DNA from 3 places in the Pseudoalteromonas sp. Angola-4 genome. Region 3 is predicted to be linked to each of the others. Evidence: predicted binding sites of a transcription regulator. Region 3 holds the regulator's gene; each other region holds the start of a gene.
What was found. The regulator LexA, encoded in region 3, represses DNA repair genes until DNA is damaged. The targets are predictions, from matches to a motif close to TACTGTATNNNNATACAGTA.

Region 1 (3,284 bases), on a different contig from region 3:
CTGAGTCTGTGTATTTCATCAATAAACAGCACATCGCCTTCTTCAAGGTTGGTAAGTAATGCAGCAAGGTCGCCGGCTTTTTCAAGTACTGGGCCTGAAGTGGTTTTAATACTTACATTAAGCTCATTGGCAACAATATTAGCAAGCGTGGTTTTACCTAAGCCCGGCGGGCCAAATATTAATAGATGATCAAGTGCTTCACCGCGGCTGCGCGCTGCCTCAATAAATATTTCCATTTGCTGCTTAACATGCGGCTGACCTTTGTAGTCGGCTAAAAGCTTGGGCCTTATTGCGCGGTCTATGGTGTCTTCGTTGGTTTTTTCGCTCGCGTCAATTAAACGATCAGCTTCAATCATGGGTTACTCACAACATTGATTTTAAAGATTCTTTAATAAGAACCTCAGTAGACATATCGGGTTTACTTACCGATTTTACTGCTTTTTGCGCCTGTGGCAATTTATAACCAAGCGCAACAAGTGCCGATACGGCATCGTCTGCAGCATTATTGGCAATTGTTGCATCGCTAGGAGGCTCTATAACGGCATTATCGCTATATGGCGTAAATAAATCGTTACCCCAATCTTTTAAGCGGTCTTTCATTTCTAGCACTAAACGCTCAGCGGTTTTTTTACCCACACCCGGTAATTTAACCAATGTTGTGGCATCTTCGTTGTTTACGCAACTGACAAATTGTTGCGCCGACATGCCCGACAATATTGCTAGGCCTAGTTTAGGGCCCACACCATTTGCTTTTAATAGTTCTCTAAAAAGCGCGCGTTCGGTTTTATTATTAAAGCCAAATAATAGTTGTGCGTCTTCGCGTACTACAAAGTGCGTGTACACGATGGCGTTTTCGCCAATATTGGGTAAGTCGTAAAAACAGGTCATGGGCATTTGTACTTCGTAGCCTACGCCGCTTACTTCTAATAAAATTTCGGGCGGTTGCTTTTCAACTAACGTGCCATTTAAACGGCCAATCATAATTATTTCCTTAAACGTCCTCTAACGGTTTTGCTTGCGCTACCCGCTAGTTTTATTAAATTTTGTTCTGAGTGCGCATGGCAAATTGCAATGGCAAGCGCATCGGCCGCATCGGCTTGCGGTGTGCCAGGTAATTTTAAAATATTTTTTACCATGTGTTGCACTTGCGACTTATCGGCGCCGCCATTACCTACCACGGCTTGTTTAATTTGCCGTGCTGAGTATTCAAATACGGGTAAGTCGGCCATAGAGGCTCCCACTATGGCGGCTCCTCGGGCTTGGCCCAGTTTTAGCGCGGCATCCGGGTTATGCGCCATAAATACTTTTTCTATGGCAAAGGTTTCGGGGGAGAACTGCTCTATTATTTGCGTGATCCCTTGGTAGATCATTTTTAATCGTATGGGGAACTCATGCTCGGCTAATTTAATGCACCCGCTTCCTAAATAGGTAAATTTAGCGCCTTGATGCGCAACCACACCATAACCGGTTAAACGTGAACCTGGGTCTATCCCTAAAATAATGGCCAAACAGCACACTCATTATTGTTATTTTTCAATAACGGTAATAATGCCAGAGCACTGTATAAATTACCAGTGGCGAGTAAAAACAAAAACGCCCGCAACTTAGTGCGGGCGTTTAGCGTTAAAAGTATAGCTTAGGCTAAAGCACGTACTAAGCCTTGGGTATTTTGTTTAAGTTTACAGGCAATCATAAAGTAGCCAAGCGCGGCTACAAACACCCCGCCCGACACTGGCCCTATTAGCCAAATTGCCGGGTGCAATTTACCGGCTAAATCAAACATTTGCTGCTGAACAATCAATAAGGCTACATCACTAAATAATGCAGCTACAAACCCGGCTAAGCCACCTAATAGCAAAAACTCATAAAGCGTCGCATTTTTTATTAACCGCCCTTTGGCGCCTAAAGTTCGCAGTATTACTATTTCCTGCATTCGCTCGCCAAGGCTCGCTTGCACCTGAGATATAAGCACTAATGCGCCACACAAAACCACAATAGCAAGCACAAAGCCAATAGCTAACGACACCTGCTCAATGGTTGATTGTATTTGCTTAACAAAGTTATCTACATCGATTGCGGTAATGGTTGGATAAGTGCGCAGTAACTGGCTAAACGCTTTCTTTTGCTCTGGCTCAATACGCACTGATGAAATATACGTTGCCGGAAAATCTTTTAGCACATCGGGGCTTAAAATAATAAAAAAGTTAGGTTTTAGCGTCGCCCAATTTACTTTACGCACACTGGTAATTTTGGCGTCAAATGATTGCGCACCAATTAAAAATGTTAAAGTGTCGCCTATTTCTACGTCTAGGCGCTCCAGCATAGACTCCTCAACCGATGCCTCACCCACTGCGCCTTCGCCAAACCACTGCCCTTGCACAATTTCGTTTTGGGCTGGCACATTATCAAGCCAGGTTAGATTAAGCTCACGGCCAATGCCTGAACGCGCTTCTTCATCTTTTTTCTCGTTATCTTGCAACGACACTTTACGCGCAACAAGCTCGCCATTTACCGCATTTACTCGCCCACGAATGGTTGGATAAAAATCCGATACTAAAATATCGTTCTCTGCTAGGTAATTATTTACAGGCTCAAGTTCGTTTTGCGTAATATTAACTAAAAATGCATTAGGCGCATCGGCGGGTAATTGAGACTGCCAATCTGAGATCATGTCATTTTTAAGCACAATCAAAAACAATAGCAATTTTATCGCCAACGAAAAGCTAATAAGCTGCACCGCATTTACGTTGGCACGCTTTTGTATAGAGGCAATAGCTAACGACCAGCTGTTGCCTGGTTTTAAGCCTAATTTACGGCCACCGCCAAATATTAGTTTTGAAATAACAAACAAAACCGCAATCAAAGCAAGCGTAGAGACAAATAAAATAAGCGTTATTTTAATGTTGTTACTAAATAACCACATTAATAAAAACACCGTAAGCGCGCTTAAACCTAAGTGCACACGGCTTACCGCTAGTCTGTCGCCTAAATTACGGCGCAATACTCTAAGCGGTGGAATATCAAATAAATCAAGCAGTGGCTTAATAGAGAACATAACCGCACATATAACCCCTGTGCTAATGGCCACCAGCCAAGGTTTAAACCCGGCGGCAGGTAAGCTCATATCCATGCTTTTTGCTAAATAACCAGTGGCTATTTCTTGTAAACCGTAGCCTATGGCTAAACCCACAATAACCGCTAAAGCACACACCATGAGTAAGTGCATAAAATATATTTTACGAATTAATGCACGGCTTCCGCCAAGTGTTTTCATCATTGCTACG
Region 2 (3,284 bases), on a different contig from region 3:
GCTGGGCTTGAAACAATAATGCCTGCATTTTTAAGCGCAATTAACGCTAAAAACGCACCAATACCAGTGGCAATAGCCTGCTTTAAAACCAAAGGAATAGCATTAATTATCCACTCTCTGACCTTAAACAAACTTAATATTAAAAATATACAACCAGACATAAATACCGCACCTAATGCAGCTTGCCAGCTATAACCCATGCCCAGTACAACACCGTAAGTAAAAAATGCGTTTAAACCCATGCCCGGCGCAAGTGCTAAAGGGTAATTAGCCCACAATCCCATAATAAAACAGCCAATAGCAGCCGCAATACAGGTAGCAACAAATGCAGCACCTTGATCCATGCCTGCTTCCGCAAGCATTGCAGGGTTTACAAATACAATGTAAACCATAGTAATGAAAGTAGTGATTCCAGCAATGCTTTCGCGTCGCACATTGGAGTTATTTTCGCGGAGTTTAAATAGAGCTTCGAGCATAATAGACTTGTGATAGTAAAAAGTGACGTGATTTTACCATAAAATTAAGTATAAACAGGACATTTTACCTTGCGATATACTAAACTGTTGACGTAGAAACTATAAAAAAGAAAATATATGAATAAGACTCAGCCTAGCGGACAAGACTTAGAGCAGCAATTAAACAATATTTTAGATTTTGTAACACAGCCTACAAACCACAGCGCTGAAAACAATAGTGATATAAGTGAGCAAACAACACTTAACAAAGCACTGTATTATTTAAAGCATAACCAAGCACCGTTGGCAGCTAAGTGGATGCGCCTTGCCGCAATGGCCGGAAATCATCGCGCCCAGTTTTATTTAGGGTTATTTTTTGTCAAAGGCCAAGGCGTACCAAAAAGCGTATTTCACGCAGCAGCATGGTTAAGTTTAGCCAGCAGCCAAGGCTATGAACCGGCAACCGCTGCTTTAGATGATTTAAGAAAATATATCGACACCAAACGTCTTAAAGACGCTCAGTGCTATGCAGCCAGTTTGTATGAGCAAATCCACCAAATTCAGTTTGCCCACTTAATCCCAAAAAATGACTAACTACTGTATAGCTAACAGCTAAGCACTGTAAAACACACTAAAATAACTGTATAGCCATCCCTTAAGTACTGTATAACGCTGCTACACTTTATACAGTACTGCAAACACCCTCAGCTTTCACTTACACGGCTTAAATTATAACCCACTGTTTTTAAAGTATTATTTTTATTATTTATTTTTTAAAACCATTAACTGTATAAAAAATAACAAAAAAACGCTTGCACACAACAACTGTATAAACTACTGTATACGTGTACTGTATATAAACCCAGTGAGTGAGACCTATGCTACAGCCAATTACCGTAAGAACCGTTAAAAGCTACCAACAACATAATGAAAGTGAGTCGGTAAACTTAATAAAAGTAGAAGATGAAATTTCTGCTACGTTTGAAATGCTAAAAGTGTTGCACCAATACAATCGCTCTAACGCGTGGACCTTACTGATTGCGCCCGACCATGTGCCTAGTAAAGCCTTACTAGATAGCTGCTCTATAGATACCAGCAAACTGCTTGTAATAAGACAAAAGCATTTAGTAAATTTAGAGTATGTGCTTAATTCAGCACTTCATAATGGTAACTTTGCAGCCATTATTACTTGGACAGATATAGTAAGTGAACAGCAGCTTGTTAATTTATCGCTTAATTTAGACAAAAGAAGCGCTAAGCTATTTTGCTTTACTAAAAAAACCAGTACTACAGCAATATCACTTACTCAATAAGCTTGGTAAAATACATTTTTAATTTATGTTAATTAGTATTTTATGAGTGTAACCAGTACTAGCGCTTGCTTATGCAACAGTCAGCTTAATTATGGTGACTGTTGCCAGCCTTATCATCTTGATATAAAAACCCCAGCAACACCTGAGCAACTAATGCGTTCGCGCTTTAGTGCTTATGCATTAAAAAATGCATCTTATGTATTTAAAACTTACGCCAAAGAAAAACAAGCACAAAACCCAGTAAATGAAATTGCTGACTTTGCCAATAGCTGTCGCTTTGTAAAATTAGTTGTGCGCGATACGCAGCAAAGTGATGAGCGAGGTTATGTTGCCTTTAACGCGTATTATTTTTACCAAAACTTATATTGTGAGTTGGATGAGAAATCAGACTTTATAAAAGAGGACGGTGAATGGCGTTATTTAGAGGGTATTATTAATCCGGTCGCCGATATAAAAGTTGCCAGAAACGACCCCTGCCCATGTGCAAGCGGTAAAAAATATAAAAAGTGTCACAGTGTATAAAATAAGCTAAACACTTAGCATAAAAATAGCTTTTTATTTAAGCGCTACTCTATACCACTAAACATGTTAATAACTGCCATAAACAAAAAATGGACCATCTAGGTCCATTTTCTACAATATTGCTATTGGTTTATTCATCATCATCTAGATCGAACGATTCACGCTGCGCAGGTCTAGCTAAAATCTCAACATAGAATGAAGTAAGCGCCTGCTTTTCGATTTCGCTGATCTTGTTGTTAATTTCAGCTACGTGAACAACTTCGGCATCATCGGCACTTGTGCCAAACTTACAGTCAAACGCCCAGTAATCAGCTTCAACAGGTAGCGTTTTATTGCGCTCTCTTTTCAAATATTTTTTCACTTCATGCTTTGCAGCATCAACCATACGAGGGTATTTGATTTTCTCATGATTTAGCGTGAATGTTTTCTTCATTACGTTCCTAATTACCTTGATTTAATGATAATGGCACTCAAGTCATACCATTTGCAGCCATTATAGCAATTGCATTTAATTTGTGGATGCTTTTTTTAAACAAAAAAAGAATTGTTCTATTTTATTGCATAACCGGTTATTAAATATAAGGTGTTTTAGGCTTTTAAAACGCACAAGTGTTAAATTATTTTTATGCGTTAGCAACAAGCAATGGCTTATGTATAGCCTCATTAGTTAAATCGTCATAAAATGCTGCGGCGTCCATTTGTGGACTTGCAAGCGCGGTGTGCGTGTCATTTAAGCGTCTGCGTACTGATAGTTCACAATTATCGATTACTGTTAAAGGGATATGTAACTTGTCATCTCTAATCGCTAGTGGCTCAGGGTTTAAGCAGTGGCTTAATTTTATTGCTTTCATACCTGCTTGCTCGCCTTGTTGAACAATCATCGACGCGTGCTCTTGCCCTATGGTCATATCAAATTTTTCGGGAGCTAATAATTGCTTTGGTCCAGCACCAAAGCGCTCCCTTAACTGTTCTTCGTCTACATAAGCACTATGCG
Region 3 (3,284 bases):
AGCAAGTGCGGCTTTTTGCTTAGCTTGCTTAGCATCTGCAAGCCATGCGTTAAAGTCCTCTTGCGATTTAGCTTCAACCACCACGGGCATAAAACCATGATCTTTACCGCACAGCTCTGCACACTGTCCCCGGTAAATACCTTCTTCGTTAATGTTGGTCCACGTTTCGTTGATAAACCCCGGGTTGGCATCTTTTTTAACGGCAAAATCGGGGACCCACCAAGAGTGAATAACATCATCAGAGGTCATTAAAAAACGCACCTTTTGATTAATTGGCAGTACTAAAGGTTTATCAACCTCAAGTAAGTAATTAGGGTTTTTATTAGCAAGGTTGGCTATTTCGTCTTGAGGGGTAGATAAAATAGAGTAAAACTCTACGTCTTCGCCCATATATTCATAATGCCACTTCCACTGTGACCCTGTAATTTTAATGGTTAAGTCGGCCTTACTGGCATCTTCCATCGCAATGAGGGTTTTAGTGGCAGGGATTGCCATGGCAATTAAAATAACAAACGGAATGGCAGTCCAAAGAATTTCTACTTTGGTACTTTCATGAAATTGGGCAGGAACTGCCCCTTTAGATTTACGGTGATGAATCAGTGCCCAAAACATTATTGCGAACACTATCACCCCAATCACACAACATATTAAAAATATGGTCATGTGTAGCTGATATACATTATTACTTATATCGGTTACGCCCTTGCGCATATTGTATTGGCTATTAGCCAGCACTTGCTGCGGGAACATAATCAACACAAGCCACAAGGTAGAGGTCAGTTTACCCATGTGACGGCTCCTTTGATGCTATTGCGAATGCAAAGCGAAGAGGCATACGGCTTAAACGCCAATTCGTTATTTTTATTTTTTAACCAATCTTATTTTTGATTGGTATCGCTAGGACAACAAAAGGTTTGTGTATATTGTGTGTTCTCATAACTAAAAAGCTGTGAGTTATTGTTAGTCCAGCACATTAATGATTAGCTAAAAAACGTACAACAAGCAAGTTTTAGTATAAAAAACAATCAAGTGATATTTTAGTATTGACTAAATGACGGCGTATTAAATTGTTATTTAACAGCCAAGATACGAGCAAAATTAAGGGATGTAACACGCTTAGGAAGATAAAAGTATGAGTGAAAAAAAGTTTACAGCCTAAATAATTTTAGGGCGTTTTGAGACGGTGGAAGGTTTGTTTTTAAAACAAAAATGCACACTAAAAAGTGCGCATTTATAAATATTAATTAAAAATAGTTAAAAATTACATCCAATCGGCATTTCTTATTACGCCAACGGCTAACCCTTCAATATTAAACGATTCGTTTTCAAGGTCTACTTCAATTGGCGTAAACTCTTCGTTTTCGGCGTGTAATAATACTTTTCGGCCTGCTTTTTCTAGGCGTTTTACGGTTACGTCTTCATCTACTCGTGCAACCACAACTTGGCCGTTTTCTGCTGTTTGAGTACGGTGTACGGCAAGCAAGTCACCATCCATAATACCTATATCTTTCATACTCATGCCGTTAACACGCAGTAAAAAGTCGGCGGCTGGTTTAAACATGAGTGGGTCTATTTTACAGTGACTCTCAACATGTTCTTGCGCCAAAATAGGCGAACCCGCTGCAACTCTACCTATTAATGGCAGACCTAGTTGCTCTGGCTCTTCTTCTTCAACCAATTGAATACCACGGCTTGCGCCTGGTTTCATTTTAATAACACCTTTTTTGGCAAGCGCTTTTAAGTGCTCTTCTGCAGCATTGGCACTTTTAAAACCGAGTGTTTGCGCAATTTCGGCACGTGTAGGAGGCATACCAGTGTCTTTAATAAAAACTTTTATTAGTTCGAGTATTTGAGCTTGGCGTTTAGTTAATGGTCGCATACAACTGGTTTTCCATACAGTACATTTAACTGTGAGTATATACAGTTAAATAAAAATCGCAAATTTAAATTGTGCTTTAAAATAGCTAAATACACCGCGCCTGGATAAATTTTAGGTAATTGCAGACGTTCAGTATTTAAAATGCTATAAATTTGCTTTCAATATAAAGGAGTAATTATGAGTATTTGGCATCAACCCATCACATTAGAGCTTTGCAAACAGTTAGATGAGGGAATAAACGGCCAAGGCACGCTGATGAAAACCATGGGCATAGAAATAACCGAAATAGGAGATGATTACCTAGTGGCTACCATGCCTGCTATTCCTGAGCATCATAATCCTATTGGTATGGTACATGGTGGCGCAAATGTGGTACTTGCTGAAACCGTAGCAAGCTACGCCGCTAACTTTGTAGTGGACTTTACAAAATTTTATTGTGTTGGACAGGAAATTAGCGCCAGCCACTTAAAGGCCTCTCGAAATGGCACTTTAACCGCCGTTACTCGTGCATTTCATATTGGTAAGCGCAGTTCTGTATGGGAAATAAAAATAACCAATAGCCGCGGCGAGCTTTGCTGCGTATCAAAAATGACCGCAGCGGTTGTCGAGCGCAAATAGTTAACTATGGCTACTTTTCGATAGGGTAAATCGTTATTTCCATACCAGCGCCAATGGCAGATATACGTAGTAGTGTATCTGCATGTAGAGCTTGGTTAAAACACTTAGGTGACGTGCCCGACTCAAAGCCTATATCAAACGTTCTGCGCGAACAGCTTAGCCACTGCTTAAGCGCATTACGTGAACACGACTCTATTAATTCACATAAGTGGTTGATTGCTTTGTCTGGCGTGGTTATATCACCTGAGGCTTCAATACGCGCCAATTGACGATATTCGTCTTTGTCATAATGCAAAACCATCGCGTTTTTCTTTAAGTCTGCCACTAGGGCGCTAATATCTTGTTTAGACTCAAGCTCTAGATCTACATTTAAAAATTGAATTTCCGACATTGTCTGCTTTTTACCCTCTTATAGTTTCATCGCAAACTTTAACGCAGTTTTACTTTTATACCAAATCAACTAAGCGCTAAACATGGCTTTATTAATAGAAAATACCTGTTTAAACGCCATTGGCATCTAATTTGCCTTATAAAACGGGTTAGGCTAGTTACGCTTAATTTTACCGTTTATGTATGAAAGTTATACACACACTGCGTAATTAAACGCTTCAGGAGGACAATTATGGTAGATCATGGCCCGCAAATTAAAAACGACGATCAATACGATGCGCTTCGAGATGAAGGCATGAGCAAACAAAAAGCTGCGCGCATTGCTAATAGCAATACTCATAAAACCGCTGTTAAAGGCGGCAAAGCCTCAAAGTATGAGCAGCGCACTAAAAAGCAG

Region 1: ruvC (crossover junction endodeoxyribonuclease RuvC) is a predicted target of LexA. The motif match lies at 1,558-1,577, and genes of this name have one in related genera.
Region 2: PSH48_RS04410 (SulA-like leucine-rich domain-containing protein) is a predicted target of LexA. The motif match lies at 1,291-1,310, and genes of this name have one in related genera.

The regions. Positions count from the first base shown of each region.
Region 1 is NZ_JAQREK010000026.1:30,249-33,532, reverse strand. It holds gene ruvB (Holliday junction branch migration DNA helicase RuvB) at 1-356, opposite strand, end outside; gene ruvA (Holliday junction branch migration protein RuvA) at 364-981, opposite strand; gene ruvC (crossover junction endodeoxyribonuclease RuvC) at 984-1,508, opposite strand; gene PSH48_RS19355 (ABC transporter permease) at 1,637-3,284, opposite strand, start outside.
Region 2 is NZ_JAQREK010000002.1:442,343-445,626, forward strand. It holds gene PSH48_RS04400 (NCS2 family permease) at 1-476, opposite strand, end outside; gene PSH48_RS04405 (tetratricopeptide repeat protein) at 594-1,049, shown strand; gene PSH48_RS04410 (SulA-like leucine-rich domain-containing protein) at 1,334-1,768, shown strand; gene PSH48_RS04415 (YchJ family protein) at 1,811-2,290, shown strand; gene PSH48_RS04420 (DUF6172 family protein) at 2,421-2,723, opposite strand; gene PSH48_RS04425 (VC2046/SO_2500 family protein) at 2,914-3,284, opposite strand, start outside.
Region 3 is NZ_JAQREK010000015.1:33,664-36,947, reverse strand. It holds gene coxB (cytochrome c oxidase subunit II) at 1-789, opposite strand, end outside; gene lexA (transcriptional repressor LexA) at 1,262-1,879, opposite strand; gene PSH48_RS15665 (PaaI family thioesterase) at 2,057-2,497, shown strand; gene PSH48_RS15660 (hypothetical protein) at 2,508-2,888, opposite strand; gene PSH48_RS15655 (DUF7218 family protein) at 3,120-3,284, shown strand, end outside.